One region of the Streptomyces sp. NPDC045968 genome, then DNA from elsewhere that is predicted to be linked to it. Evidence: riboswitches for the same ligand, from Rfam matches in the RefSeq annotation. Region 1 holds a riboswitch; each other region holds the start of a gene.
What was found. Region 1 has a riboswitch for cyclic di-AMP ahead of AC07FA_RS08110 (M23 family metallopeptidase). Riboswitches for the same ligand answer to the same signal wherever they lie in the genome.
Positions count from the first base shown of each region.

Region 2: another riboswitch for cyclic di-AMP. It lies ahead of AC07FA_RS16690 (transglycosylase SLT domain-containing protein); the one in region 1 lies ahead of AC07FA_RS08110 (M23 family metallopeptidase).
Region 3: another riboswitch for cyclic di-AMP. It lies ahead of AC07FA_RS19960 (M23 family metallopeptidase); the one in region 1 lies ahead of AC07FA_RS08110 (M23 family metallopeptidase).

Region 1 covers NZ_JBWKLF010000002.1:546,386-556,295, forward strand. The annotation lists gene AC07FA_RS08070 (DUF6745 domain-containing protein) at 1-828, opposite strand, end outside; gene AC07FA_RS08075 (hypothetical protein) at 925-1,251, opposite strand; gene AC07FA_RS08080 (STM4015 family protein) at 1,424-2,374, shown strand; gene AC07FA_RS08085 (STM4014 family protein) at 2,381-3,514, shown strand; gene AC07FA_RS08090 (STM4013/SEN3800 family hydrolase) at 3,549-4,361, shown strand; gene AC07FA_RS08095 (STM4012 family radical SAM protein) at 4,358-5,731, shown strand; gene AC07FA_RS08100 (STM4011 family radical SAM protein) at 5,740-6,621, shown strand; gene AC07FA_RS08105 (SGNH/GDSL hydrolase family protein) at 6,607-7,461, opposite strand; gene AC07FA_RS08110 (M23 family metallopeptidase) at 7,648-8,616, opposite strand; cyclic di-AMP (ydaO/yuaA leader) riboswitch at 8,621-8,779, opposite strand; gene AC07FA_RS08115 (tyrosine-protein phosphatase) at 9,330-9,910, shown strand, end outside.
Region 2 covers NZ_JBWKLF010000005.1:202,487-212,396, forward strand. The annotation lists gene lepB (signal peptidase I) at 1-117, shown strand, start outside; gene AC07FA_RS16655 (HPr family phosphocarrier protein) at 186-458, opposite strand; gene AC07FA_RS16660 (PTS fructose transporter subunit IIABC) at 530-2,542, opposite strand; gene pfkB (1-phosphofructokinase) at 2,625-3,572, opposite strand; gene AC07FA_RS16670 (DeoR/GlpR family DNA-binding transcription regulator) at 3,569-4,330, opposite strand; gene AC07FA_RS16675 (DUF6296 family protein) at 4,519-4,767, opposite strand; gene AC07FA_RS16680 (PepSY domain-containing protein) at 4,951-5,799, shown strand; gene AC07FA_RS16685 (GNAT family N-acetyltransferase) at 5,893-6,393, opposite strand; gene AC07FA_RS16690 (transglycosylase SLT domain-containing protein) at 6,501-7,310, opposite strand; cyclic di-AMP (ydaO/yuaA leader) riboswitch at 7,313-7,468, opposite strand; gene AC07FA_RS16695 (carbon-nitrogen hydrolase family protein) at 7,804-8,682, opposite strand; gene AC07FA_RS16700 (APC family permease) at 8,689-9,910, opposite strand, start outside.
Region 3 covers NZ_JBWKLF010000006.1:361,336-371,245, forward strand. The annotation lists gene AC07FA_RS19935 (alkaline phosphatase family protein) at 1-230, opposite strand, end outside; gene AC07FA_RS19940 (DUF5998 family protein) at 230-826, opposite strand; gene AC07FA_RS19945 (bifunctional acetate--CoA ligase family protein/GNAT family N-acetyltransferase) at 960-3,857, opposite strand; gene AC07FA_RS19950 (HPr family phosphocarrier protein) at 4,020-4,301, shown strand; gene AC07FA_RS19955 (GntR family transcriptional regulator) at 4,462-5,166, opposite strand; gene AC07FA_RS19960 (M23 family metallopeptidase) at 5,377-6,180, opposite strand; cyclic di-AMP (ydaO/yuaA leader) riboswitch at 6,194-6,361, opposite strand; gene AC07FA_RS19965 (M16 family metallopeptidase) at 6,580-7,962, opposite strand; gene AC07FA_RS19970 (M16 family metallopeptidase) at 7,989-9,368, opposite strand; gene AC07FA_RS19975 (DNA gyrase/topoisomerase IV subunit A) at 9,618-9,910, shown strand, end outside.

The DNA of each region.
Region 1 (9,910 bases):
GAGAGCGATCCGCCAGAGAACACCCGTCTCGTCGCGGTGCACGGGCTCGGCGCCGGACTCCGTCAGATAGCGGTCGTAGCCGTAGTACTCCAGCATCACACGGCGGAGTTCCGCGTTCTCCTCGCCGCGTATCCGTTCGGGAGTCAGGGTCGCCAGACCCGCGAGGAATTCGGCCGGCACCGGCATGCCCCGCCAGGCGTGCAGCGCGAACCCGTCCGGGTAGGAGAGCGCCGGGCCGTCCCCGCGGTCGAGTCGTCCCGCCTCGTCGCGGTGGAGGGCCACGGGCCGCTCGCTGATGACGACGGCGTGCTCGTACGGCCACCACCAGCCGGCGTTCCTGGCGACCTCGGCCAGCCCGGTCAGCCGGTCTCCGCGGCCGTCGAACGCGGCGAGCCAGGCCGCGTCGTGCTGGCCGAGGACCGCGTCGAGCAGCACGAGCCGCACATCGGACTCGTCCTCCGGGCGCTCGGAGAGGTCCGTGACCACTCCGGCCCGTATCCGTTCGGCCAGGGCCGCGGTGGTCTCCCAGAGCTGGGCGCCGGTGGCGGACCAGAGCGCCGACCAGCCCGCCGGGCCCAGCTCGTCGTACATCCTGCGCCGCTCGTCCGCCCACGGCCGGGTGCGGACCTCCTCGCGCACCGAACGGCCCGCACCCGCGAGCTTCTCCACCGCTTCGACCGCCGCCCTCGGCGAGTCCGCCCAGACGATCGTCTCCGGCTCGGCGAGCCCCGCGCCGCGGTAGGCCAGCCGTACGCCCTCCTCGGCCGCCGCCCGGTCCGCCGGGCCCGTCGCCGCTGCCACGGCCCGCCAAGAGTTCACATGCTGCATCGGTTGTCCCCGTCCCCTGTTCTCTGCGTTCCCTGATTCCTGTTCCTGTTCCTGCGCGCCGACCACCGGCTCCAGGAGTGCGCTCCTGAGCGCGGGTCAGTCCGCGACGACGCGGACCGCCCCCGGCGCGTACTCCCGCTGGCGCACGACGCGGAACCAGCCCTTCGGCAGCGGTATCACCGCGTGCTCCTCGTGCACCACGCGTCCCCCCTCGGGCAGATGGAGCAGCATCGGGCCGAACGCCCCCGCCTCCCGCATCAGCCGCCCTGGCCCCAGGACCGCGTGCGCATGGCCCGTCACCTCGCCCAGCGCGAGCACCAGACGCCCCCGCCCGTCACGCGGTTCTCCCGGTGCCTCCAGCAGGTGCGCGGGCACCGCCGGCTCCTCCAACTCCACGATCAGCACATCGCCCTGGCGGTACACAGACGTCTCCCCTCCGGCCTGGCACCCACTGTGCCGACCACGTGGAAAACGCTACGGCGGGGGTCTGACAATCGACGGTGGAGCGTCCGTCGTCCGTCCCCGGTCGTGGGGTTGTCAGTGGGCCTTGATACACCTTGCGGACATCAGCCCCCAGCGACAGGAGCTCAGGACCATGTCCGATGTCGACCATCTGCACGAGTTGATCGGTCTGCCCGCCGTCGATTTCGCGAGCGGCGCCGCCGTGGTCCGGCCCGCCGCCGACGCCGCGGCCTGGCGCATCGGCATCGACCCGTACGAGGACGAGGACCGGACGTGGGAGGAGGAGTTCGACGCCTTCCTCGACGAGGTCGATCCGGCCGGGGTCCGTGCCCTGATCATCGGGCAGTGGGGCGAATCGTACGAGAAGGACTCCTCGTACCCGGTCGGTCTCGTCGTCGCGGCCGCCGACCGGCTGACCTCGCTGGAGGCGGTCTTCGTCGGGGATCTGCTGCAGGAGGAGGCGGAGATCTCATGGATCGAGCACGGGGACGTCACCTTGCTGCTCACCGCGTTCCCCCGTCTTCAGGCCCTGGGGGTGCGCGGCGGGACGGGTCTGCGGTTCCCGCCCCTCAAGCACGAGACGCTGCGCGGGCTGATCATCGAGTCCGGCGGCCTGCCCGCGGAGGTGGTCCGCGGCGTGCTGGACAGTGAACTGCCAGCGCTGGAGCGGATGGAGCTCTGGCTGGGTGTCTCGGCGTACGGGGGCGATGCCACGCTCGCGGATCTCCAGCCCCTGCTGTCCGGCACCCGCTTCCCGGCACTGCGCCATCTCGGCCTGCGCAACAGCGAGTTGCAGAACGAGATCGCGACGGCGATCGCCTCGGCCCCGGTCGTCGCGCAGCTCCACACGCTCGACCTGTCCTCCGGCACGATGGGTGACGAGGGCGCCGCCGCGCTCCTCGAAGGTCAGCCGCTCACGCATCTCGACGCGATCGATCTGCATCACCACTTCCTCACCGAGCCGATGGAACGCCGCGTCCGCGAGGCCCTTGAGCCGCACGGTGTGCGGGTCGATCTCTCGGAGCGCAATACGCCGTGGGACGACCGAGGTGCCGAGGGCCGCTACACGACCGTGGCGGAGTGAGCTGAGATGTGCAGGCGGGCGCCGCGGTTCGCGGTTGTCGGGAATCCGGGGAATCGCCGCGTCACCCTCTTCCAGGACGCCGTGCGCGCCGCCGGGCTGCCCGGGCCACGGGTGGTGCCCTGGCGGGCGGTGCTGCGCGGCGAGACGGTCTTCCGGCCGGGAGAGACCGTCCGGATCGACTCACCCGGGGAGGACGCCGAGGTCGAACGGCTGCTGCGCGGGGTCGACGACCCGACCAGGGTGGAAGGTTCCGCCCGGTGGTACGCGGCGTTCACCACGGCCGTACGGGACGTGGCCCGGGCGGCATCCGGGGCGGGTGCGGTCCTGCTCGACGACCCCGCGGACATCGCGGTGATGTTCGACAAGCGGCTGTGCCACGCCGTGCTGAGCGGCGCCGGAGTGCCCGTACCGGAGTCCCCGACGTCCGGGCCCGGGGCGCCCGCCGTGCGGGGGTGGACCGATGTGCGCGCGCTGATGCGGGAGCGCGGCATACGGCGGGCTTTCGTGAAGCTCGCCCATGGCTCGTCCGCCTCCGGGGTGCTGGCGGTGGAGACGGCGGGCGACGGCCGGGTGCGGGCGACCACGTCGGTCGAGCGGGACGCGGCGGGGCGCCTGTTCAACTCGCTGCGGGTGCGCCGCTGTACGACGGAGTCCGAGGTCGCGGCGCTCGTCGACGCACTCGCGCCGGACGGCCTGCACATCGAGCGCTGGCTGCCGAAGGCGTCGCAGCGCGGCCGGGCCGCCGACCTGCGGGTCGTGGTGGTGGCGGGCCGGGCGACGCACGCGGTCGTACGGACCAGCCGCTCCCCCATGACCAACCTCCATCTCGGCGGCGAGCGCGGCGACCTCGACGCGGTCAGGGCCGCGGTCGAGGCCGCCGGCGGCAGCTGGGCCGACGCCCTGGCCGTGTGCGAGCGGGCCGCCGCCTGCTTCCCCGACACGCTGTGCGTGGGCGTCGATCTGCTGCCCGCCACCGGCTGGCGGCGCTTCGCCGTGTGCGAGGTCAACGCCTTCGGTGATCTGCTGCCCCGCCTGACCGGTCTGCCCGGCAGCGGCGCCGAGAACCTGGACACCTATGCGGCGCAGGTCGCCGCCGTACCGAACCGGACGAGGAACCACCGTGCCGACGCTGCCCACTGACCCCGACCCGTACCGGGCGGGAGCCGAACCCGACATGAGCCGGATCGTGGGCAGCCACGATCTGCTGCTCGTGACCCTGGACACCCTGCGCCACGATGTCGCGGCGGAGCTGGCGGCGGCCGGGCGCATCCCCAACCTGGCCCGCCACCTGCCCGGCGGCGTCTGGGAGAAGCGGCATGCGCCGGGCAGCTTCACCTACGCCTCCCACCAGGCGATGTTCGCCGGATTCCTTCCGACGCCCGCCGCCCCAGGCCCTCATCCTCGGCTGTTCGCGGCGCGCTTCGCGGGCAGTGAGACCACGGCGGACGGCACCTTCGTCTTCGACACCCCCGATCTGGTCTCCGGACTCGCCGGTGCCGGCTACCGCACGGTGTGCATCGGGGGCGTCGGGTTCTTCAACAAGCGGGGGCCCCTGGGCTCGGTTCTTCCGGACCTGTTCCAGGAGAGCCACTGGGAGCCCGCCTTCGGCGTCGCCTCCCCCACCTCGTTCGAGGAGCAGGTGGCCCGGGCCGAGCAGGTGGTCGCGGAACTCCCCGAAGAACAGCGGCTGTTCCTCTTCGTCAACGTGGCCGCCCTCCACCAGCCCAACTGGTTCCACCGGGACGGCGCCACGCCCGACGCGGGTGACTCCCGGGACACCCACGCCGCCGCCCTGGAGTACGTCGACCGTCACATCGGCCGGCTCTTCGCCGCGGCGAGCAGCCGCCGCCGGTGTTTCGCCATCGTCTGCTCGGACCACGGCACGGCCTACGGCGACGACGGATACACCGGTCACCGCCTCGGTCACGAAGCCGTCTGGACCGTGCCCTACGCCCATTTCCTCCTCGATCCGGGGGCCGCCCGATGACCGTCACCACTCCCGCCGTCAGGCCGTACCAGAATTACGTCTACGCCTATCCGCACAAGACGGCGTACCGCCCGCTGGACGAACACCCCGCCGGGCGGCCCCTGCTGAGCGAGCTGTGGGCGGCGGAGCGCAAGGACGCGCTCTCCCTGTACATCCACATACCGTTCTGCGAGGTGCGCTGCGGTTTCTGCAATCTGTTCACCAGGATCGGCGCGCCGGAGGAGCTGACGACGCGCTACCTCGACGCGCTGGACCGCCAGGCCACCGCCGTCCGCGACGCGCTGGGCGACGAGGGGCCGGTGCGTTTCGCCGCCGCGGCGTTCGGTGGGGGTACTCCCACCTATCTGACCGCGGGCGAGCTGGAGCGGCTCTGCGACATCGCCGAGAAGCGGATGGGCGCCGACCTGCGGTCCGTCCCGCTGTCGGTGGAGACCTCGCCCTCCACGGCGACGGCGGACCGGCTGGCGGTCCTCGCCGACCGGGGGGCCACCCGCGTGAGCATCGGGGTACAGAGCTTCGTGGACGCCGAGGCCCGCGCCGCGGTCCGCCCGCAGCGCCGGGCCGATGTGGAGGCGGCCCTCGGCCGCATCCGCGAGGCGCGCATCCCGGTCCTCAACATCGATCTCATCTACGGCATCGACGGCCAGACCGAGGACACCTGGCGCGCTTCACTGGACTCCGCGCTGGCCTGGCGCCCCGAGGAGCTGTATCTCTATCCGCTGTACGTACGCCCGCTGACGGGCCTGGACCGTCTCGGCGCGGGAACACCGCCCGGGACCGAGGCCGCGGCGGACGCCGTCTGGGACGCACAGCGGCTGCGTCTCTACCGGGCGGGGCGCGACCATCTCCTCACCGAGGGCTACGAGCAGGTGTCGATGCGGATGTTCCGCCGCGCCGACGCCCCGCACGAGGGCCCCGACGACCACGCCTGCCAGACCGACGGGATGATCGGTCTCGGCTGCGGCGCCCGTTCGTACACCTCGTCCCTACACTACTCCTTCGGCTACGCGGTGGAGATGCGGGAGATCCGGGGCATCATCGACGGCTTCACGACGACGGAGGACTTCTCCCGGGCCGAGGTGGGGCGGTATGCCGACGGTGACGAGGCGCGCCGGCGCCATCTGCTGCAGTCCCTCCTCCAGGCGGAGGGCATGGAGCGCGTGGAGTACCGCGCACGGTTCGGCACGGACCCGTACGAGGACTTCCCCGTGGAGCTGGACCGCTTCGCGGCGCGCGGCTGGCTGGACGGGGCGGCGGGCCGCGGCAGGCTGCGCCTCTCCCCGGAGGGTCTGGCCCACTCGGACGCCCTGGGTCCGGAGCTGTTCTCCCCCGCCGTACGGGCCGCGATGGCCGCGTACGAGACGAAGTGAGCCCCGCCATGGACCTGACGATCCTCTACCGGGGGCCGCTGGCCTCCTGCGACTACGCCTGTCCGTACTGCCCGTTCGCCAAGCGGCGCGACACTCCCGAGCAACTGCGCGCCGACCGCGCCGCCCTGGAGCGCTTCACCGCGTGGGCGGCGGCACAGACGGGCGACCGCCTGTCGGTGCTGTTCACACCGTGGGGGGAGGGACTGGTCCGGTCCTGGTACCGCCGCGCACTGGTCGAGCTCTCGCGGCTGCCGCACATCGGCCGGGTCGCCATCCAGACCAACCTCAGCTGCCGCACCGGCTGGCTGGCGGACGCCGACCTCGGCAAGGTGGCCCTGTGGTGCACGTACCACCCGGGCCAGACTCCGTACGACCGGTTCCTCGGCACCTGCCGCGACCTCGCTGAACTGGGTGTCCGGCACAGCGTCGGCATCGTCGGACTCGACGATCACCTCGACGAGGCGCGGCGGCTGCGGGCCGCGCTGCCCGACGAGGTCTATCTCTGGGTCAACGCCGCCGAGGGGCACACCTATACGGACGAGGAGGCGGACCACTGGACGGCTCTGGACCCCCTGTTCCCGTACAGCCGGCACCCCCACACCTCGGCCGGGCTGCCCTGCCGGACCGGTGAGTCGGTCATCTCCGTGGACGGCGAGGGCACGGTGCGCCGGTGCCATTTCGTCCGTGCGGAGCTCGGCAACCTCTACGACGGGAGCTACCGCCGGGCCCTGGGCCCGCGCGGCTGTCCCCTCGCCGTCTGCGACTGCCATATCGGCTATGTGCACCTGGAGACGCTGCCGTTGTACGACGTCTTCGCGGGCGGCGTGCTGGAGCGGATACCGGCCCGGCGCGCTCTCACCGGGCCGGAGCGGGTTCTAGAGCGGCAGTAGATCCGGGCGCTTGGCCTCGACGTGGTCCCCGGAGGATTCGCCGCGCAGCCGCCGTCCGATCCACGGGACCAGATGCTCACGGGCCCAGTGGATGTCGTCGCGCCGGACGTCGAGCGGGCGGCGCAGGGCCTGCGGCGGCCATGCCTGGTCGGGGTCGGCCGGCACGTCGATGCCGAGCACCTGGGCGGCACGGAGCGCGACCCTGGTGTGTCCCTCGGGCGAGAGGTGCAGCCGGTCGTCGTCCCAGGCCCGGCGGTCCTGCACGGACCGAAGCGACCACAGGTCGAGGACCGGGCAGTCGTAGCGGTCGGCGATGGAGCGCACATGGGCGGTGTACGTGGCGATCTTGCCCCGGAGGTGCCGCAGCACCGGCATGTGGCGGGGGTCGAAACCGGTGGTGACCATGACGGTGCCGACCGCGCCGGTCAGGTCGGCGACGGCGCGCTCGACGCGCTCGGCCACGTCGTCGGGGTCGCTCCCCGGCCGGATGATGTCGTTGCCGCCCGCGCAGAAGGTCACGAGGTCGGGTGCCAGCTTCTTGGCCCGCGGCACCTGTTCCTCGACGATCTGGTCGAGGAGCCGTCCGCGTACGGCGAGGTTGGCGTAACGGAAACCGCCGTGCCGTGATGCGAGCGAGCCCGTCCCGTCGTCGGGGACCGGAAGCTGATCCGCCAGCAGCACCGCGAAACGGTCCGCCCAGCCGACGAAGGTCCCGCCGGGGCCGGGATCTCCGACGCCCTCGGTGAAGCTGTCGCCAATCGCCGCGTACGACCCTATGACGCTGTTGACGCCGATGACGTTCTGGAGACCGCGCTGATTGAGTTTCGAATCGTCTGCCACAAGCGCTCATCCTGCACCTGCGAATGTGACCTACGCGACCGTAATAAGGGGTTGACGGGTGGTGAGATAGACCACCCGGTCAGTTTTTGGTAAAGCCGGAATAAGTGGTGGCCCCGGTCGCACCGGTGAGAACGCGAAGAAGGGCGGCGCGCCGCCGCGCACCGCCCTTCTTCACCGCTGCTCGTCTCAGATGGAGACGCCGTGCTGACGCAGGTACGAGATCGGGTCGACGTCCGAGCCGTAGCTCGGGCCGGTGCGGACCTCGAAGTGGAGGTGCGGACCACTGGAGTTGCCGGTGGAACCGGAGAGGCCGATCTGCTGGCCGCCGGTGACGGTGTCGCCGACCGACACGTTCAGCGAGGTCTGGTGGGCGTACTGGGAGTACATGCCGTCCTCGTGCTTGATGACGACCTCGTTGCCGTACGAACCGCTCCAGCCGGCCGAGACCACGGTGCCGGGACCGATGGCCCGGACGCTGGTGCCGGACGCGGCCTGGAAGTCCGCGCCGGTGTGGTAGCCACTGGACCACATGGAGCCGGAGGCGCGGTACGGCGTGGTGACGGTGGCGTTCTCCACGGGGGTCGTCCAGCCGGAGCTGTTGCTCTCCGAGGCGCCGGTGTCCGTGGAGGTGGCCGACTCGGCGGCGGAGGAGGCCGAGTTGGAGGACGTCTCCGCCTTCGGAGCCGCGGCCTTCGACGGGGCGGCCTTCGGGGCGGCGGCCTTGGGAGCGGCAGCCTTCGGGGCGGCGGCCTTCGACGGGGCGGCCTCGGCGGAGCCGGACGCCTTGGCGCCGAGGGTGAGTTCGGTGCCGGGGAAGATCAGGCTCGGGTTCTCGCCGACGGCCTCGCGGTTGTCCTCGTACAGCTTCTGCCAGCCACCCTTGATCTTCTGCTCGGCGGCGATCTTCGACAGATAGTCGCCGGAGACGACGGAGTAGGTCTTCGGGGCGGCCTTGGACACCGCGGCGGGGGCGGTGTGCGCCGCGGCGACCGAGGCGGCGGCGGGCTTGGTGACGGGCGCGGCCTGCTCCGCGGCGTGCGCACCGGTGGCGCCGATCAGCGGAAGGGCGAGGACGGCGCCGCCGGTCCCGGCGGCGAAGATGCCACGGGTGATCGGGCTGGACTTCGTACGACGGTGCTTACCCTTTGCGGGCATGGGGCATTCCTCTCCGGCGCCTACGAGGTGAGCTGTCGGGTTCGGGCTGGAGATGCCCGGTCGCGCTGGCGCGACTTCACCCCGAGCCGTTCCGGATTCCTCCGGACCGGCGGCTTACCTGGGTCCCCCGCTCCTGCCACGCGTGAGTGGGTGCGGATTCCGGGCGGCGGCAGGATTAGGCGGTCCGTCCGGATTGACGGTGACCGTAAGCGAGCAGGGACGGCCGGAACAAGCCATGCCCGACGCACCGGAATGCACGATTCAATTCCGGCGCGGATTTCCCGTCACACTCCGTGGATTACGGATCTTGGCATTCCGTACGGTGCGCGGAATACCCGTCGGCCGGGCCGCCACACACCGTCACGGATATGATCCCGCTCACCCGTCGACCGCCATCTCCCCCATAAGCAGGGCATGTTCCTCTAAATACGCCAATACGGACATGCCTCGATCACGGAATTCGACGGAGCCTCAGCACCCTCGCGTCGAGATCACCCCGGAGCCCGCTCGGCTCTCCTGATGCCCGACGTCCACATCGCCCCCAGATTCGAACAGTTCCGCACATCATCGACCGCGTAAGCCCGATGGGCTACGGCGCCGCACGGAACGGCGGCCTCCGGGGCAAGATGATTGCCTGAGGAATCAATGTCGTATCGTCACGACCGTGCCCTCGTCGGCGAGCAGCGCCGACGCCAGACACTCCAGGAGTCACCGTGACGCAGCAGCTGCCGCAGGTCCCCCCGACGCACACGGAGCTCACCGGTGTGCGCAACTTCCGTGACGTCGGGGGCCTGCCGACCACGGACGGCCGCCGGGTGCGGTTCGGGCGGCTCTACCGCAGTGGTCACCTGGCGCACGCCACCGAGCAGGACGTGGCGTTCCTCGACGGGCTCGGGCTGCACACGATCTTCGACTTCCGCAACGCGGCCGACCGCAAGCTCGACGGCCACGACGTGGAGCTGACGGGCGTGCGCAACGTCAGCATCCCGCTCTCCGACCCGGCCGACGGTGCCGAGTTCTGGCGGCTGGTCCGCGATGGCAACATCCAGCAGCTGCGCTCGATCCTCGCGGACGGCAAGGGGGCGGACCGCATGATCGCCTCGTACCGCGCGATCATCAAGGAGCGCACCGGAGAGCACAGCCGGGTGCTGCACGCCCTGGCCGAGGACAGCGTCCCCGCCCTGATGCACTGCGCCGCGGGCAAGGACCGCGCGGGGCTGTCCATAGCCGTGTCGCTGCTCGCCGTCGGCGTGGAGCGCGAGGCGATCGAGGCGGACTACCTGATGTCCAACGA
Region 2 (9,910 bases), on a different contig from region 1:
GAGGATCCCTACCGCGGCATGGTGCCCGTCGACGACGTCGTGGGGCGCGCGGTGGTGGTCGCCTGGCCGCTGAACCGCTGGGACACCCTGCCGGTGCCCGACACCTTCGGCCGCTGACGCACACCGCTGCCCCCGGCCGTGAACGGCCGGGGGCAGCGGCGCCACAGCAGGCGAGGACGGACGGATCAGACCGTGGCGTCCAGATCCCGCGCGAGAAGAGCGGCGAGCTCGTCCACCGCCGCCTCTGCCCCGTCACCCAGGGCCGACAGCACCATGGAGTCTCCGTGCTGGGCCGCCAGAGCGAGCACGGACAGCATGCTGCGGGCGTCGACCGGCTCCTGTCCTTCCCGGCCGATGGTCACCTTCACCGGCTGACGGGCCGCGGCCTGGACGAACAACGAGGCCGGGCGGGCGTGCAGTCCGCTGCGGGAACCTACGGCGACGGTGCACTGGTACATGCGATCACTCCTGTGGGATGGATACGGAACTGCGGAAGCCGGGAAACCGGACGGTGTGCCGCGCGCCGCGCTCAGGCGGCGACGGGAACCTTCGGAGCGCCGACCGCGGGCACGGGGTCCTGCGTGGTGGGGCGCATGCCCTTGAGGACGACGACGAGCGCGGTCGCCACCGCCGTACCCGCAGCGATCGCCAGCAGGTAGAGGAACGGCTGGCCGATCAACGGGACGACGAAGATGCCGCCGTGCGGTGCCCGCAGGGTGCAGCCGAAGGCCATCGACAGGGCGCCGGTGACCGCGCCGCCGGCCATCACCGACGGGATCACCCGCAGTGGGTCGGCCGCCGCGAAGGGGATGGCGCCCTCGCTGATGAACGACGCACCGAGCACCCAGGCTGCGCGGCCGTTCTCCCGCTCGGTTTTGGTGAACAGCCTGCCGCGCACGGTGGTGGCCAGCGCCATCGCCAGCGGAGGCACCATTCCGGCTGCCATGACCGCCGCCATGACCTTGAGGCTGCCGGGTGTCGGGTCGGCGAGTCCGCCGACCGCGAAGGCGTAGGCGACCTTGTTGAGGGGACCGCCCATGTCGAAGCACATCATCAGGCCGAGCACCACGCCGAGGATGATCGCGTTCGAACCGGAGAGCCCGTTGAGCGCGTCGGTGAGCGCCTTCTGTAGCGAGGCGATCGGCTTGCCGACGACGACGAACATGAGGAAGCCGACCACCGCCGAGGCGACCAGTGGGATCACCAGCACCGGCATGATGCCGCGCAGCGTGGGATGGACCTTCACCCGCTGGATCGCCATCACCACCGCCCCGGCCAGCAGACCGGCGACGAGGCCGCCCAGGAAACCCGCGTCGATGGTCAGCGCGATGGCGCCGCCGACGAACCCGGGGACGAGGGCGGGACGGTCCGCCATCCCGTACGCGATGTAACCCGCCAGCACCGGGACCAGGAAGCCGAAGGCGGCGCCGCCGATCTGGTTGAGGAGAGCGGCCCAGCTGTCGGCCTCACCCCACACGAAGTGATCGGCGACGGACTTGGCGTTCGCGATCTCGTAGCCGCCGATGGCGAACGACAGGGCGATCAGGAGTCCGCCCGCCGCGACGAACGGCACCATGTAACTGACGCCGGACATCAGGTACGTACGCAGCCGGACACCGACGTGCGCGCTGCCGCCGCCGGACCCGGCCGCGCCCGTCTCCGTACCACCGTCGTCCGCGACACCCCTGATCTCGCCCCGTTCGGCCTTGCGCCGGGCCTCGGCGATGAGTTCGGCGGGCCGGTTGATCCCCGCCTTCACCCCGACGTCGACGACGGGCTTGCCGCCGAACCGCGCCTTCTCGCGTACGTCGACGTCATGCGCCCAGATCACCGCGTCGGCGGCGGCGATGACGGACGGGTCGAGCCGCTGGAATCCGGCCGAACCCTGCGTCTCGACGCTGAGGGTGATGCCCTCCGCGCGCGCCGCCGCTTCCAGGGACTCGGCGGCCATGTACGTGTGGGCGATGCCCGTGGGGCAGGAGGTGACGGCGACGATCCGGAACGGCTCGGGAGCCGCCGCGACCGGTGAGGTCCGCCCGGACTCGCTCGTCTCCGTCTTTGTCTCCGTCACCGGAGTGGGGGCCTTCGGCGCTGCGGACGGTTCGTCGCCGCGGATCAGCGCCGCCGCGGCCGCGGGGTCGGCCTCCGCGCGCAGTGCGGAGGTGAACGCGGGGTCCATCAGCCGCCGGGCCAGGCTCGACAGGATCGTGAGGTGGTCGTCGTCGGCTCCGGCGGGCGCCGCTATGAGGAAGATCAGGTCCGCGGGCCCGTCCGGCGCACCGAAGTCGATGCCCTGTCCGCTGCGCCCGAAGGCCAGCGTCGGCGCGTTGACGTGCTCGCTGCGGCAGTGCGGGATGCCGATGCCACCGTCCAGACCGGTCGGCATCTGCGCCTCACGGGCGGCCACGTCGGCGAGGAAGCCGTCGAGGTCGGTGACGCGCCCGGCGGCGGCCATCCGCTCGGCCAGCGACCTCGCTGCGGCGTTCTTCGTCTCGGCGGACAGATCGAGGTCGACCAGGTCCGCGGTGATCAGCTCACTCATCGCGGGGCTCCTTGCTCGTGGACCGCCGTGGCGGCGGCCGGGGGGACGTGGGTCTGCGGGCTCGTTCTCAGGGATGCGGACGTCATGGCGCGGGCTCCGTGAGCACGCGGTCCAGGGGGATGTCCGTGGTCGTGACGACCGACGACATGTCGATGTCGGCCGGTGTGGGCATCACGCTGCCGGGGAGCTGGACGGCCGCCGCTCCGTGGGCGACGGCGGCCGCCAGCGCGGACCGGCCGGCGCCCCCTGCGGTGAGGAAGCCGGCGAGCGAGGCGTCCCCGGCGCCGACATTGCTGCGTACGGTGTCCACCCGGGCACTCCCGAAGTACGCCCCCGAGCCGTCCACCAGCAGTTGTCCATCGGCTCCGAGGCTGGCCAGCACGGCCTGTGCCCCGCGCCCGCGCAGCTCCTCCGCGGCCTTGACCGCGTCTGCGACCGTCGCGAGAGGCCGCCCGACCGCCTCGGAGAGCTCCTCGGCGTTCGGCTTGATCACATCGGGCCGCTCGCGCAGTGCGGCGAGCAGCGCGGCGCCCGAACTGTCGAGCGCGATTCGCGCACCGGCCCGGTGGCTGCGTGCCACGAGTTCGGCGTACCACTCGGGGGGCAGGCCCCTCGGCAGGCTGCCGCAGCAGGCGATCCAGTCCGTGTCCGACGACCGGGTCCGCACCGTCTCCAGCAGCGTCTCGGCCTCGGAGTCCGTGATCTCGGGCCCTGTCGCGTTGACCTTGGTGAGCGTGCCGTCGGGCTCGACGAGTGTGATGTTCACGCGGGTGCTGCCCGCGATCGGCACACCGGCGGCCTCGATGCCGTGCTCCCCGAGCAGGCGGGCGAGCAGTGCGCCCTCCGGCCCGCCCAGGGGGGCGACGGCGACCGTACGGTGTCCCGCCGCCGCCACCGCGCGGGAGACGTTGATGCCCTTGCCGCCCGGGTCGACGCGGTCGCCGGTGGCGCGCAGGACCGCACCTCGGGTGAGGTCCCGGAGCTCGTAGGTGCGGTCGAGGCTCGGGTTGGGGGTGACGGTGAGGATCATGCGCGTACCACTTCCGTGCCCCGGCTCTCGATGGCGAGGGCGTTCTCGGGGCTGAGCCCCGTGTCGGTGATGAGCAGGTCGACGTGGGAGAGGTCGCCGAAGCGGGCGAAGTGCTCCTGGCCGAACTTGCCCGAGTCGGCGAGCAGCACGACCCGGCGGGCGGCCGAGATCATGGCGCGCTTCACGGCGGCCTCGGCCAGGTCGGGGGTGGTCAGGCCGCCGTCGGCCGAGAACCCGTTGGTGGCGAGCAGGACGACGTCGGCGTTGATCTCGGCGTACGCACTGAGCGCCCAGGCGTCGACGGCCGCACGGGTGCGGTGCCGGACCCGGCCGCCCACCAGGTGCAGCGCGATTCCGGGATGGTCGGCGAGGCGGGCCGCCACGGGCAGTGCGTGGGTCACCACGGTCAGGGAGGAGTCGAGTGGGAGGGCGGCGGCCAGCCGGGCCGTCGTGGTGCCCGCGTCGATGATCACGTTGCCGTCCACGGGGAGCTCGCCCAGGGCGGCGGCCGCGATGCGGTCCTTCTCGTCCGCGGCCACCGCGTCGCGCTCGGCGAGGTCGGGCTCGAAGCCGAGCCGCCCGGCCGGAATCGCGCCGCCGTGCACCCGGCGCAGCAGCCCGGCCCGGTCCAGCGCCTTCAGGTCGCGCCGCACGGTCTCGGCGGTCACCTGGAACTCCTCTGCGAGGGAGAGCACGTCGACGCGTCCGCTCTCCTGGGCGAGGCGGAGGATCTCCTGCTGCCGCTCCGGTGCGTACATGTGGTTTCGTATCCGTTCCATGCCCGAGTCTGTGGTTTCGCGCTCAGATTACGGCTGGGGTGCCGGAATGTAAACAGATTCAGACGAAGAACGGGCATGAACGGACTTTGACCGTCAGTAGCTGTGGAAGAGACAGCACACAGCGGCACCGCGGCGCGTGGCGCGCCGCGGTGCGCGTGCTCGGCCGCTCAGCGGGCGCGGGGCGGTCCCTCGCTCAGGGCCCGCGCGAGCAGGGGGATCCCGGGCGCCTGGTGGCCGCCGCTCGCCACCATGCGTACCTCACCGCGGTCGCTGATCTCCGCGCGCACGATGCCGGTGTCGTCCTCGTACACCGGGTATCCACCCGCCCCGGACCGGTCGGTCATCCGGACCACGACCACGTCGTCCGCCGCGCCGTGGGTCTGGAATATCAGCTCGTAACTCTCCGCGTAATCCATGAGGGCCTCCCGACCGGACGTCGGCGGAAGCCGTGTCCGTGGCTGTGCCCCCCATTGTTTCGCACCCGCGACCACGGCGCGCCCGGAGCGGATGACCGCCAACGGGCGGAGACGCGCGTTCGATCGGGTGACCCGGCCCGCAGGACAACATGACCTGCCGGTGAGGGGGCTAGTCATGCGTGTATGAGCCTTGAATTCCGACGAAAAACCACTGTCTCCCCGCGCGCCCGCCGCCTCCGTATCACCGGTGCCCTGTGCGCCGCCGTCGTCGCCTCCGCGCTGGTCGCGGGATGCGGGCAGGACAGTGGTGACCAGACAGGGGCGGCTACATCGGAGGCCGCCAAGGTCATCCCGAAGCAGACGACCTCCCCGTCCGCGAGTCCTTCCGGCAGCCCGAAGCTGACCGAGGACCAGACCGAGCGCAAGGAGCTCCTCGCAACCACCAAGGTCACCTACGACAAGGCGGCCAAGGTCGCGGTCGGGGCCGTACCGGGCAGCAAGCTGGTCGAGCTCGACCTCGAGGGCCTGGACGACGACACCGACCGGCGTACCGACGCGAGCGAGAGCGCCTCGCCGACCGGTAGCGCGAGCCCCGGTGGCACGGCCAGTCCCAGCGGCAGCCCCAGCCCCGGCGGCAGTGCCTCGCCGAGCGGCAGCCCCAGCCCGAGCGGCAGCGGCACCGGTCCCCGGTGGGTCGCCGAGGTCGTCGAGACGGATGGAGCCGCGCACACCATCCGTATCGACGCGATCTCCGGCAAGGTGATCGAGTCGTCGCCGGACACCGATCAGGACGCGGCCGACAAGACCGAGATGGCCGACTGGATCGCCAGGGCCAAGCAGACGCCCGAGCAGGCGGCCAAGGTGGCGACGGCCAAGAAGAAGGGAACGGTCACCTCCATCGGCCTGGACACCAACGACGACGACACCCTGGTGTGGGCGGTCGACGTGGTGGCCAAGGACTGGAACAAGACCGAATTCGAGGTCGACGCGGCCAGCGGCACGATCGTCCGCGAGGAGACCGACCGCGACTGACGCCGGGCGGCGCAGTCCCTGCGTGGTGGTGGCGGGCCGGCCCCGGCTCGTCACCACCCTCACGCCGGAGGAACCCTGGCCCCGTGACGGGTGTCAGGGGAGCAGCACGTCCGCGCCCAGCGGCCGTTCGTAGGCGAGCCCCGGCTGCCCCTCGAGCACGGTCTCTCCCGTGCGTACGAATCCCGTGCGGGCCAGTACCGCCTGTGAGCCGGCGTTGTCCGGCGTGGTCGCGGCCCGCAGTGTGGTGAGGCCGTACTGCGTGGCGGCCAGGACGCATATCCGGCGGACGGCGGTCGTGGCCAGGCCTTGGCCGGCGGCCTTCTCGGCGATCCGGTATCCGAGCTCGGCGGAACCGTCCGCCACGTCCACCAGGTTCACCCGGCCCAGCACCTCGCCCCCGTCGCCCACCAGCACATGGAAATAGCAGAGCCCCTCGGCCTGTTCGGCCAGGAGGCTGCTGTGGCGTGCGTCGAAGTGTGCGAAGTACTCGTCGCCGCGGTCCGGAACCGAGGCGGCGAAGTAGGCCCGGTTCTCCTGCTCGAACGCGAGCAGGGCGGCGGCGTGGTCGTGGCGCAGGAGCTGGATTTCGGGCATGGACGTGAGTCTTCCACGGTCGGCGCGTACGCGGAACTGCCGGGTGGCGAGGGCCTGTCGGACCCTCGCCACCCGGCAGTCGTGAACCGTGACCGTTCGCCAGGGGATCAGTAGGCGCCGAAGACGTTGTCGATGGAGCCGTACTTGTCGGCGGCGTAGTTGCACGCGGCGGTGATGTTGGCGACCGGGTCGAAGCTGTCCATCGACGTACCGGGCACGTGGTAGGCCTGGAACGTCGGGTCGATGACCTGGAGGAGGCCCTTGGACGGGATGCCCGCGGCGGCGTTCGAGTCCCAGTTGTTGACGACCTGCGGGTTGCCCGAGGACTCGCGCATGATGTTGCGGTGGATGCCCTCGTAGGTGCCGGGGATGCCGTGCTCGGCCATGACGGCCAGCGATTCCTTGATCCAGCCGTCGAGGTCGTTCGTGTAGGTCGCGGGCTGCGCGGCGGGGGCGGCGGTCTTCACGACCGGCGTGGTCGACCGCTCGGAGCGGTCGGCGCGCTCGCTGCCGGCGGACGCACGCTCGTAGGAGGAACCGGAAGCCTTGGCTTCGGACTTGGCGCCAAGCGTCAGCTTGAGGCCCGGGCGAATGAGCCCAGGATTCTTGCCGATGGCCTTCTTGTTGTCCTTGTACAGCTTCTTCCAGCCGCCATTCACGGAATGCGTCTCGGCGATCTTGTGCAGAGTATCGCCCTTGACGACGGAATAGCTGGTGATCCCGGTCTTCTGCGCGGTGATTGCCTTGGCGGGGGCGGCCACTGACTTTTCGGCGGCGACCGATTGGGCCGGTGCCGCGGACGCGGTGGTGGCGCCGATCACCGGAAGGGCGAGGACGGCTCCGCCTGCGGTCACGGCGACGAGACCGCGGGTCAGGGGGCTGGACTTGGTACGGCGGTGCTTACCCATCGTGGGCATGGCGAATTCCTCTCCGTCGCCTACGAGGTGAGCTGTCGGGTTCAGGCTGGAGATGCCTGGCCGCAGGTGCATGCGACTTAACCCCGAGCCGTTCCGCATAACGGATCGGCGACTTACCTGGGTCCCCCGCTCCTGCCGGGCGTGAGTGGTCTGGGTTCCCGGACGGCGGCAGGATTCGGCGTTCCATCCGGATTGAGGGTGACCGTAGGCGAGAAAAGCCGAAGGGGACAAGCCCTGAATTCCTGATCACAATTCATTTGCAAGATCGATGAACTGGATCGCCGGTGAATTCACCCGAACCGCGGAGTCAACTCTCTTCCCGCAGAAGGGATGCGGGGCACACGTCAGGAACCTGCCAATCCCGGACGTGACGCTGGCCACTGAGTCCGAAAAGGGTGATTTGCGTGAAGGGGGAGTGGTCGCGGTTCGGGCGAAAAGAATGCATTGGGCTATAGAAGGTTATTGCTGTGAAAAGTCCGTATTGGCATCATTTTTAGCCTTGCGTACGAGCCTGGTCGTGCGGGGTGGGCCGGAACGTCCCTCCGTACATCGGCAGAGGGATCCGGTGGCCGTAACGCGCGAGCTGGTCCCACGGCCGGTTGAGGCCGGCGGAACCGTATGTTCGGACACGGGTCACGGTGTCGAGATCCAGGACGTCGACCAGGACCTCCTCGCCCGCCCCGGCCTGCTGGCGCACGATTCCCTCGGGATCGACGATCGCGCTGGCGCCGACGCCGGCCGGGTCGGCCGCGTTGAGACTGACGACGTAGAGCTGGTTGGTCCAGGCGTTGGCACGCGCGCAGACCAGTTCCATCTCCCGGTCCCGTGTCGTGGTGAGGGTGGGCTGGAGGATGACCTCGGCGCCGAGCCAGGCCAGCTGCCTGGCGGTCTCCGGGAACGAGCCGTCGTAGCAGATGGCGAGCCCCGCGCGGCCGATGCCGGGCAGGTCGAAGACGACGAACTCGTTTCCCGGGCTTGCCTGTTCGTAGGGCTGCCACGGAAAGATCTTGCGGTACCGGGCCACGATCTCGCCCGCCGGGGAGACCGCGAGCGCGGTGTTGTACGTGTGCCCGTCGTCGGCGCGCTCGTAGAGACTGCCCGGCACCAGCCACAGGCCGGTCTCACGGGCCAGGGCGCAGACGAGGTCGGTGAGCGGGCCCGGGACCGGTACGGCGGCCTCCCGCATCCAGTCCGCGCGTGCCTGGAGCAGCGGTGCCTCCGCGGCGAGCATCAGCTCGGGCACGACGACGAGCTGCACATGGGGAAACGTGTCGCGCACCGCGCGGACGCGGTCGGCGAAGCGGTCCCAGGTGGCGCGCAGGTCGTGCGGCACGGGAGTGGTCTGTACGGCGGCGATGGCGAGGGTGCGCATGAGTGGTCAGTCCTCCGTGAGGGACAGGGTGGCGACGGACGTACGGCCGTCGCGGAAGAAGGGGGCGTGCCGGGAGCGGATGAGGAGCATCACGGCGGCCCCGAGGACGAGGGAGCCGACGCCGAGCAGGAAGACACCGCCGACTCCGCCCAGCGACGTGTAGCCGTAGGCGGGGTCGAACATGTCGTACGAGCTGCGCACGAACGCCGCCAGCATCATCAGGCCGCCGGCGACGGGCATGACTCCCTTGACCAGCAGGTCACGCGGAGAGCGCCGCAGATGTCCGCGGAAGTACCAGGCGCAGGCGAATCCTGTGACGCCGTAGTAGAAGGCGATCAGCAGCCCCACCGAGAGGACGGCGTCGCCGAGGAAGTCGGCCGAGACCAGCGTGAGGAGGGACAGCGTCACGGCCGCCGCGGCGCCGAAGAACACCGTGCCGAACGCCGGTGTCCGGAACCGGGGGTGTATGCGGCCGAAGGCGGCGGGCAGGGCGCCGTGCGCGCTCATCGACAGGGTGGCGCGCGGGGTGGAGACGGTGCACGTCAGCAGGGCGCCCACGGCCGAGACGCCGATGGCGAGTTGTACGACCTTGGCCAGGGTGTCACCGAGCACCGCGGGCGCCAGGCCGGTCAGGACGTCGGCGGCGGTCTCCTCGTTCCCCAGTCCGAGCCCCGAGCTTCCGGTGCCGGCGAAGGAGACCGCGGCGAAGGCGGTGAACAGATAGGTGACGACGAGGATCAGAGTGGACGTCACGGCGGCCCTGCCGGGCGTGCGCGCGCTGTCGACCGTTTCCTCGTTGAAGGTGATCAGCGCGTCCCAGCCCCAGTAGATGAAGAGGCACAGCAGGACCGCCTCCGAGAACGAGGCGAAACTGTCGAAGCCGAAGGGGTTGAGCCAGCTCAGGGACGGGGTGGCCGCGCCTTCGCGGGCGAACGCGGTGACGCCGAACGCGAGGAGCGCGACGAGCTGGAGTCCCAGCATCGCGTACTGGACGTACGCGGCGAGCTGGACGCCCCGGTAGGCGACCGCGACCGCCACGGCGAGCAGCAGAACGGCGACGGCTGTGACGACCGGGGTGCTCCCCGAGGCCGCGTCGAGGCCCAGGAAGCCGAGGAGGGCGGTGGCGCCGACCTGGGCGAGCGCGGTCATCGCGATGACGGTGGCGACCAGGACCGTCCAGCCGCCGGCGAGCCAGCCGAAGGCCGGGCCGAACACCCGCGTGTTCCAT
Region 3 (9,910 bases), on a different contig from region 1:
GGCGCCTCGTCGGGGTGGGCCTTGATCTGCTCCCAGCCGAGCCCGTCGATCAGGAACACGCAGTTCCGGTCGGCGGGGGCGAGCTCGGGGATCGTGGCCTCGAACCCGGGGACGCCCTGGCCGGCGACGAGCGTCGGCAGCAGGTCGGAGAGTGACCCGCTCCCGTACTCGGGGACCGGGGCGGTGTCGAGAGGAAGCAGAACAGGGTCCTGCCACGCGGGCTGCACCATCAGCGGCCGGTCGCCGCGGTCGCGGCCGTGGCCTCGGAGAGCGCCTGGGCGAAGGCGAGCGTCTCGCGCACGGTCTCCGGGCCGTCACCGGCCTCGCTGACCCGCAGGCTCAGGTCGTCGGCGGTGGAGCTGCCGGTGTAGCCGTGGTCGGCCTCGCAGTTGGGGTCGCCGCAGGCGGCGGGCTCCAGGTCGATACGGGAGACGGCGCCCCAGCCGATGGTGAGGACGACCTCGCGGGGCAGGGTTCCCGGCACGTACTTCTCCGGGTTGGCCACGACACGGCTGAGCACGACGGAGGAGATCCGGTCGAGCTTGACCGACTCGGTCGAGGTGGTGGCGAACGGAGTGGGTGAATCCGCGTCCGCGGTCTGCTCGTCGGTGTGGCTGACGATGAAACGGTTGTCCGTCAGGACCAGCACCGTGACATGGCGGCGCACCTCGTTGGAGTCGAAGGTGGTCTCCTGGTGCACCACGTACGAAGCGACCGGCTCCCCGCCGACGGCGGCCTCCACCGCCTCGGCCACGAGGGCCGGGTAGTAGCCGCTGCGCTCGATCGCCGCGCGCAGCCCCTGGGTCGTCGTACCGGTCTTTGCCATAGGGACCATCCTACGGGGGCCCGGTGGCTGCCGGGCACGCCGTGCGGCAGGTACGGCGGCCGGACCTCGGGACGGATCGGTGAGCGGCGGAGGCGGGCGCGGAGGTCCTCAGCGCCTGCGGGGCCCGGGTTCCTCAGTAGCTGGGGAGGTGGCGGGGGCCGAGGTCGCCGCGGACGGGGGGCGGGGCGAGCCGGACGCTCGCTCCGAGGACGGTCAGCCCCTGGGTGGCGACGACCACGGGTTCGAGGGCGACGGAGACCACCTCCGGGTGGTCGTCGACCAGCCGCGACACCCGCAGCAGCAGCTCTTCGAGCGCCTGGGTGTCGACGGGTGCGGAACCCCGCCAGCCGAAGAGCACCGGGGCCGCCTTGATGGATCTGATCAGCTCGGCGGCGTCCCGGTCGGTGGCCGGGACCAGCCGGTGTGCGGTGTCGCCGAGGAGTTCGGAGGGGGCGCCCGCGAGACCGAAGGAGAGCACCGCGCCCGCCGCCGCGTCGATCGAGGCGCGGACGACGGTGTCCACTCCACGCGGTGCCATGGCCTGCACGACCGGCTGGAGCTCGGCCGGTCTGCCGAGGAGCTCGGTCAGATCGCCGTACGCCCGCCGCAGCTCGCTCTCGTTGGCGAGGTCGAGCCGTACGCCTCCGAGGTCGGCGCGGTGGCGCAGGTGGGGGGCGGTGGTCTTGAGCGCCACGGGGTAGCCGAGCCGCGCGGCGGCGGCGACCGCTGCCTCCGGGTGGGGTGCGGGGAGGGTGGGCCGGACGGTGATGCCGTAGGACCCCAGCAGTTCGCGGGCCTCGTCGTGCGTGAGCGGCCGGCCCCGCGGGTCGGGGTCGGGGCCGAGCAGTCCGCCGATCAGGCGGGCCGCCCCTGCCTCGTCGATGGTGTCGTCGAAGTCGGGCACCTTGCCGGGGACGGCCGCCTGGCGGCGCCACTGCGCGTACCTCACCGCTTCGGCGAGCGCGCGGACGGCCCGTTCGGCGGCCGGGTAGGCGGGGATGCGCCCGACGCGGGCCGGTGCGCTCGTGGCGGCTTCCGGTGCGGACTCACCGGGGGGCGGCGAGAGGGTGGTGTCCCGCGCGGACCCGCCGGAGGGCGGCGCGAGGGCGGTGTCCCGCGCGGGAGCCTGCGTCCGGGCCCCGGCGCGGGCGGTGGCGACCGTGCCGGCGGCCGCGGCCAGGGCCTCCGCCAGGCCGCCGATCTCCACGTGGACCACCGCGACGGGCTTGGCGGGACCGGTGGCCGCCGCTTCGCGCAGGGCGGCGGCCAGGACCTCGCCGTCCCCCGTCTCCGCCTCGCCGTTCTCCCCCACCCAGGGGATCGCGGTCACGATCACGGCGTCGCAGGTCTGGTCGCCGAGCGCCTCGGCCAGCGCGTCCCGGAAGTCCTGCGGACTCGCCGCGGTGGTCAGGTCGCGGGGCGGACGCGGGCGCAGTCCCTCCGCGAGACAGGCGTCGTACGTGAGCAGGCCCAGCGACTCCGAGTTCCCGAGGATCGCGACCCGGGGCCCGGCCGGGAGCGGCTGTCCGGCGAGGAGCAGGCCCGCGTCGACCATCTCGGTCACCGTGTCCACGCGGATCACGCCCGCCTGGCGCATCAGCGCGGAGACCGTCGCGTCGGGAATCCGGCTGACCGGCACGGCGTGGCCGGGCGGGTTGGAACCACTGTGCCGCGCGCCCTTCACCACCACGACGGGCTTCACGGCCCCGGTCCGCCGTGCGAGGCGGGTGAACTTGCGCGGATTGCCCAGCGATTCGAGGTAGAGGAGGGCGACATCGGTCTCCTGGTCCTCGTACCAGTACTGGAGGAAGTCGTTGCCGGAGACATCGGCCCGGTTGCCCGCCGAGATGAACGTGGACAGGCCGGCGCCGCGCCGGTGGAGCCCGGAGAGCAGCGCGATCCCGATCGCGCCCGACTGGGTGAAGAGCCCGATGCGGCCGTGGGCGGGCGACTCGGGGGCGAGAGAGGCGTTCAGCCGGACGGCTTCGGAGGTGTTGATGACGCCGAAGGCGTTCGGGCCGATGATCCGCATGCCGTACGAGCGGGCCTGGCGCACGAGTTCGCGCTGCCGCTCGCGCCCTTCGGCGCCCTGTTCGGCGTATCCGGCGGAGAGGACGACCAGTCCCCGTACGCCGTGCTCACCGCAGTCGGCGACCGCCTCGGGCACCCGGTCGGCGGGCACGGCGAGGACCGCGAGGTCGACCCGCTCGTCGATCTCGCCGACGGACCGGTGCGCGGGGACGCCGTCGATCTCGGTCAGGCCGGTGTCGAAGGCCCGGTTCACGGCGTACGTACGCCCGGTGTAGCCGGAACCGAGGAGGTTGCGCAGCACGGTACGGCCGACCCCGCCGGGGGTGCGGCCGGTGCCGACGACGGCGACGGAACCGGGGGCGAGGAGGCGCTGCACCGACCGCGACTCGGCGCGCTGTTCGCGGCCGCGCTGGACGGCGAGGGACTCGGCGGTGGGTTCGAGGTCGAGGGTGAGGTGGACGGCGCCGTCCTCGAAGCTGCGCTGCTGGGTGTAGCCGGCGTCGCGGAACACCTTGATCATCTTGTTGTTGGCGGGCAGCACCTCGGCGGCGAAGCGGCGGATGCCCCGCTCGCGGGCGACCGCGGCGATGTGTTCGAGGAGCGCGGAGGCCACCCCGCGGCCCTGGTGGGCGTCCTGGACGAGGAAGGCGACCTCGGCCTCGTCGGCGGGGGCGGTGGCGGGCCGGCCCCGTTCGTCGATGCGGTCGTAGCGCACGGTGGCGATGAACTCGCCGCCGGTCGTGACGGCGAGACCGACCCGGTCGACGTAGTCGTGATGGGTGAAGCGGTGCACGTCCTTGGCGGAGAGCCGCGGGTACGGGGCGAAGAAGCGGTAGTACTTCGACTCGTCGGAGACCTGCTCGTAGAAGCTGACCAGCCGCTCGGCGTCGTCGGTCGTGATCGGCCTGATGCGCGCGGTGCCACCGTCGCGGAGCACCACGTCCGCTTCCCAGTGGTCGGGGTACGCGTGATGCGGACTCTGCTCCGGCGTGGGCTGCATGGGCAAAGCCTACGGCTGACACACCGGTCGCGGAGGGATCGGGGCCGGGGCAGTCTGAGGGTGCTCGACCGGCCGCAGCGGCCGGGCCCGGGACCGGGCACAGCAGTGCGCACTGCATGAGAGACTGGTCTAGACAACCATTGATTCGTGAAGGGCAGAACCATGGCTGAGCGCCGCGTCAACGTCGGTTGGGCCGAGGGCCTGCACGCCCGCCCCGCTTCCATCTTCGTCCGTGCCGCCACGGCCTCCGGCGTCCCCGTGACGATCGCCAAGGCCGACGGCAACCCGGTGAACGCCGCGTCGATGCTCGCGGTGCTCGGCCTGGGCGCCACCGGTGGCGAGGAGATCGTGCTCGCGTCCGAGGCGGACAACGCCGAAGCCGCCCTGGACCGCCTGGCCAAGCTGGTCGCCGAGGGGCTCGAGGAGCTTCCGGAGACGGTCTGATTCCGGCTGGATCCGACCGGAATCAATTCTGCGACGGAGTCGCGGCATCCCTGAACGGGTGCCGCGACTTCTTCGTTTCCGGAAAGGCGCCGACGGGCTCGAATTCGGGCAGCACAAAGAAAGTCCTGCGAAATTACCTTCTTTGTATACGGCGCAATTGTTAATGACGGACGCCCGCGGTGTTTACGGCATGTTGCGAAGTGCTCACCCGGGCCGGGACCGGGCCGCGCCCCGGGCGGTCCGGGCGGCGCAGCCGGTGAGCGGCGATCGCACGCTCGGCGTGCTGGACGGCCAGCGCCCTGGCCCGGTCCGCGTCACCGCGCGCGACGGCGTCCACGATCGCCCCGTGCTCGGCCCAGGACTCCGCGGGGCGTACCGGCTGCTCGACCGCGTACATCCAGGCGATCTTGTGCCGGAGCTGGGTGAGGAGCGCGATGAGGCCGGGGCTGCCCGACGCCTGGGCGAGCGTCTCGTGGAACCAGCCGCCCAGGGAGCGCAGATCCTCGCCCTCACCCCGCCGCACCCGCTCCTGACCCAGCCTGACCAGGCCACGCAGCACCTTGAGGTGGGCCTCCGTACGCCGCTGCGCGGCCCGCGCGGCGCCGAGCGGTTCCAGCAGCATCCGGACCTCCAGGAGATCGGCGGCCTCCTGCTCGGTGGGCTCGGCCACGCACGCGCCCGCATGCCTGCGCGTGACGACGAACCCCTCGGACTCCAGCGTGCGCAGGGCCTCGCGCACCGGGACGCGCGAGACCCCGTAACGACGCGCGAGCAACTCCTCGGTGAGGCGGCTGCCGCGATCGAAGACACCGGAGACGATGTCGTCACGGATTGCCGTGCATACCGAATGCGCGGGAATGCGCATGTCCGAACCTCCGCCTTAATCCCCGCGAAACGCGGCCGATCGACGCCTGTTCTGCGACTCTATTGCAATGAGCGCGAATTTCCGATGGCAGAGCGGAATCAAGGGATATCTTCTGGCCACGGAAGGCTTCGGCGGACGGACTCCGGGCGATATGCCGAAGGCCCCGGCGGGGAGCCGGGGCCTTCGGGAAGCGCTGGTGCGGCGCGTGGGTCAGACGTTCAGCCCGTGCGCGCGCAGGTACGCGACGGGGTCCATGTCGGAGCCGTACTCGGGGGTGGTCCGGGCCTCGAAGTGGAGGTGCGGTCCGGTGGAGTTGCCGGTCGAGCCGGAGATACCTATCTGCTGCCCGGAGGTGACGCTCTGGCCGACGGAGACGCCGATCGAGGAGAGGTGTCCGTACTGGGTGTACGTGCCGTCCGTCATCCGGAGCACGATGTTGTTGCCGTAGGCCCCGCCCCAGCCCGCCTCGACGACCGTACCGGCGCCGACGGCGACGACGGAGGAGCCGGACGCGGCGTGGAAGTCGACACCGGAGTGGCTGCCGGAGGACCAGAGGGAGCCGCTGGACTTGTAACCGGTGGTCACGTAGGAACCGGCCACCGGAAGGTGGAACGAGGTCAGCCGCTTGCGCTCGGCCGCGCGGGCGGCACGCGCCTCGGCCTCGCGGGCCTCCTCGGCACGCGCCTGCGCCTTGCGCTTGGCCTCGGCCTTCGCCTTCGCTTCCGCCTTGGCGGCGGCAGCAGCCCTGGCCTTCGCCTTGGCTGCGGCCTCGGCCTGCTGCTCCTGGGCCTTCGCCTGGGCGGCTATCTGGTCGGCGAGGGTGCCGTCGATGGCGACGGCCTGGATCAGGCCGGTGTCGCTGATGACGCGGGCCTCGTCCGCGGCGAGGGCCGGCGAGGCCATCCCGCCGATGACGCCTGTGGTGGCCAGAGCCGCGATGCCGGCGACCTGGGCGCTCTTGCGCGTCAGACGGCTCGGGGCACGGTGCTTCCCGGTGGCACGGGTGAACGCCATGGAGGGGCTGATCCTTTCCTTCCTTCTCGCCTACCGGGTTAGCTGACGGGTTCGGAGCAGGAAGGTCTCCTACGGGCCCCTGCACCGCCGAGGAGGCGCAGACGTCCGATTCACCCCAGGGACTTCGTGGGTCCCCGGCTCCCCAGGCTCGCGCCTGACGGGGACTCGGCGATGGCTGCCCGGCGCCACGGATGCGGCATACATGACGGACAGCCGAGCCGACGCTAAACGGGGCCACTTTCAATCACCAAACGGACAGGCGGTTTTGTAGTACATCCCACAGGGCAGACAGGAAACCTCCCCACCAAAGCGGACAAAAGGAAGGGACCCCGACGGGCAGTTGCCCATCGAGGTCCCCTTTGTTCACTTTTGCGAGTACGGCAGTGAGCCGGCCGGCCGTCAGCCGCTGACGACCGACACCTCGCCGATTCCCAGGGCGCGGACGGGGTCCGCGATCTGGGAGGCGTCGCCGACGAGCACCGTGACCAGCCGGTCCACCGGGAACGCGTTGACCACGGCGGCCGTCGCCTCGACCGTCCCCGTCTCGGCCAGGCGCGCGTACAGCTGAGCCTGGTAGTCGTCCGGGAGGTGCTGCTCGACCTGGTCGGCGAGGGTGCCCGCCACGGACGCCGCCGTCTCGAACTTCAGCGGGGCGACACCCACGAGGTTCTGCACGGCCGTCTCGCGCTCGGCGTCGGTCAGCCCCTCGGCAGCCAGCGTCCGCAGGACCTTCCAGAGGTCGTCCAGCGCCGGTCCCGTGGACTCCGTGTCCACCGAGCCGCTGATGGCGAGCATCGCCGCTCCGGTGCGCCCGGACGAGGAACCGGGTGCCGTCGAGCGCAGCACCTGCCCGAAGGCGCGGACGCCGTAGGTGTAGCCCTTCTCCTCGCGCAGGACCCGGTCCAGCCGCGAGGTGAGGGTGCCGCCCAGGCAGTACGTGCCGAGGACCTGGGCCGGCCAGACGCTGTCGTGCCGGTCGGCGCCGATGCGGCCGATCAGCAGCTGCGTCTGGACCGCGCCCGGGCGGTCCACGATCACCACGCGGCCCCGGTCGTCCGCCGTGATCGGCGGGACGGGGCGGGGCTCGGCGGTGTTGCCCGACCAGTCACCGACCGTGTCGGCGAGCAGCGCGTCCACGTCGACCCCGGTGAGGTCGCCGACGACGACCGCGGTGGCGGTGGACGGACGGATGTGCGCGTCGTAGAAGGCGCGCACGGCAGCGGCGTCGATCCGCTTCACCGTCTCCTCGGTGCCCTGGCGCGGACGCGACATCCGCGCGGTGGCGGGGAAGAGCTCCTTGGAGAGCTGCTTGGCCGCCCGGCGGGCGGGGTTGGCCTGCTCGTGCGGGATCTCGTCGAGGCGGTTGCCCACCAGACGCTCGATCTCGCTCTCGGAGAAGGCGGGTGCCCGCAGCGCTTCGGCGACCAGCCCGAGCGCCTTGGCCAGCCGGGAGACCGGGACCTCCAGGGAGACCCGGACGCCGGGGTGGTCGGCGTGCGCGTCGAGAGTCGCGCCGCACCGCTCGAGCTCGGCAGCGAACTCCTCGGCGGAGTGCTTGTCCGTGCCCTCGGACAGGGCGCGCGCCATGATCGTGGCCACGCCGTCGAGGCCCTCGGGCTCAGCGTCCAGCGGCGCGTCCAGGAAGATCTCCACCGCGACCACCTGCTGGCCGGGGCGGTGACAGCGCAGCACGGTGAGGCCGTTGGGCAGGGCGCCCCGCTCGGGGGCGGGGAAGGCCCAGGGCCTGGCCACGCCCGCGGTCGGCTGCGGGTGGTACTGCATCGCTACTCCAGTCACAGCGGCGTCGCTCACTGCTCGGCCCCCTCGTGCGTGTCGGTGCCGGCTTCGGCGGTGTCGTCGGCATCGGCGTCGGCGTCGGCCGGCGCTTCGACCGGCTCGTAGACCAGGACCGCGCGGTTGTCGGGGCGCAGGCAGGCCTTGGCGGCCGCCTGGACCTCCTCCGCGGTGACGTCGAGCACCCGCTGCACGGCCGTCAGGGCCAGCTGCGGGTCGCCGAACAGCACGGCGTACCGGCACAGTTCGTCGGCGCGGCCCTCGACCGTACCGAGACGGTCCAGCCACTCGCGCTCCAACTGCGCCTGGGCCCGCTCCATTTCCTCGGGCGTGGGGCCCTCGGCGGCGAACCTGGCCAGTTCCTCGTCGACCGCGGCCTCGATCTGCGGCACCTCGACACCGCCGGACGTCTTGACGTCCAGCCAGCCGAGCGAGGGTGCTCCGGACAGCCTCAGCAGCCCGAACCCGGCGGCCACCGCCGTACGGTCGCGGCGGACCAGCCGGTTGTGCAGCCGGGAGGACTCGCCGCCGCCGAGCACGGTCAGCGCCAGATCCGCCGCGTCGCACTCCCGGGTGCCGTCGTGGGGCAGCCGGTAGGCGGCCATCAGCGCACGCGCCGGGACCTCCGCGTGGACCACTTCGCGCAGCTGCTCACCGATGATGCCGGGCAGCGTGCCGTCACGCGGCGGCTGCTTGCCGTCGTGGGCCGGGATGGAACCGAAGTACTTCTCGACCCAGGCGAGCGTCTCCTCGGGGTCGATGTCGCCGACCACCGAGAGCACCGCGTTGTTGGGCGCGTAGTACGTACGGAAGAACGTACGCGCGTCCTCCAGGGTCGCGGCGTCCAGGTCGGCCATCGAGCCGATCGGGGTGTGGTGGTACGGGTGGCCCTCCGGGTAGGCGAGGGCCGTCAGCTTCTCGAAGGCCGTGCCGTACGGAACGTTGTCGTACCGCTGGCGACGCTCGTTCTTCACGACGTCGCGCTGGTTCTCCATGGACTCCTCGTCGAGCGCGGCGAGGAGCGAGCCCATGCGGTCGGCCTCCAGCCAGAGCGCCAGCTCCAGCTGGTGCGTGGGCATGACCTCGAAGTAGTTGGTCCTCTCGAAACTGGTCGTGCCGTTCAGCGAACCACCGGCTCCCTGCACGAGCTCGAAGTGCCCGTTCCCCTTGACCTGGCCCGAGCCCTGGAACATCAGGTGCTCGAAGAGGTGAGCCAGGCCGGTGCGCCCCTTGACCTCGTGGCGCGAACCGACGTCGTACCAGAGGCAGACCGCGGCGACCGGGGTCAGATGGTCCTCCGAGAGCACCACACGCAGGCCGTTGGCCAGGCGGTGCTCGGTCGCTGTTCTGCCGCCGGAGCCGGCCTGAGCTGTGGCCGTGTGACCCATGGGCATGTACGTCCCTTCGATCGCGATACAGGTTTTCCTGCCAGACCTGCCACTCTAAGCAAGCGCACCGACACCTGGCGAAGTTCCCGATCCGTTGATGTTGTCGTAGATGCTGCCGTAAACGGTGCCTCACGCGGGGCCCGCAGGACCGCTTCGGACGGGTCGAGGTCGGCGTTGTCAGTGCGGCGGTCCACAATGGTCCGCGTCAGAACCTGAGGTTGCCCGAACAGAATCCGTGAAGGAGTCGCAGCAGCGATGGCCCGCCGCAGCACGAAGACCCCGCCGCCGGACGACTTCGAGGAGAGAATCCTCGATATCGACGTCGTCGACGAAATGCAGGGCTCCTTCCTCGAGTACGCCTACTCGGTGATCTACTCCAGGGCCCTGCCCGACGCCCGCGACGGCATGAAGCCGGTGCACCGCCGCATCGTGTCCCAGATGAACGAGATGGGGCTCCGCCCCGACCGCGGCTATGTGAAGTGCGCCCGCGTCGTCGGCGAAGTCATGGGCAAGCTGCACCCGCACGGCGACGCGTCGATCTACGACGC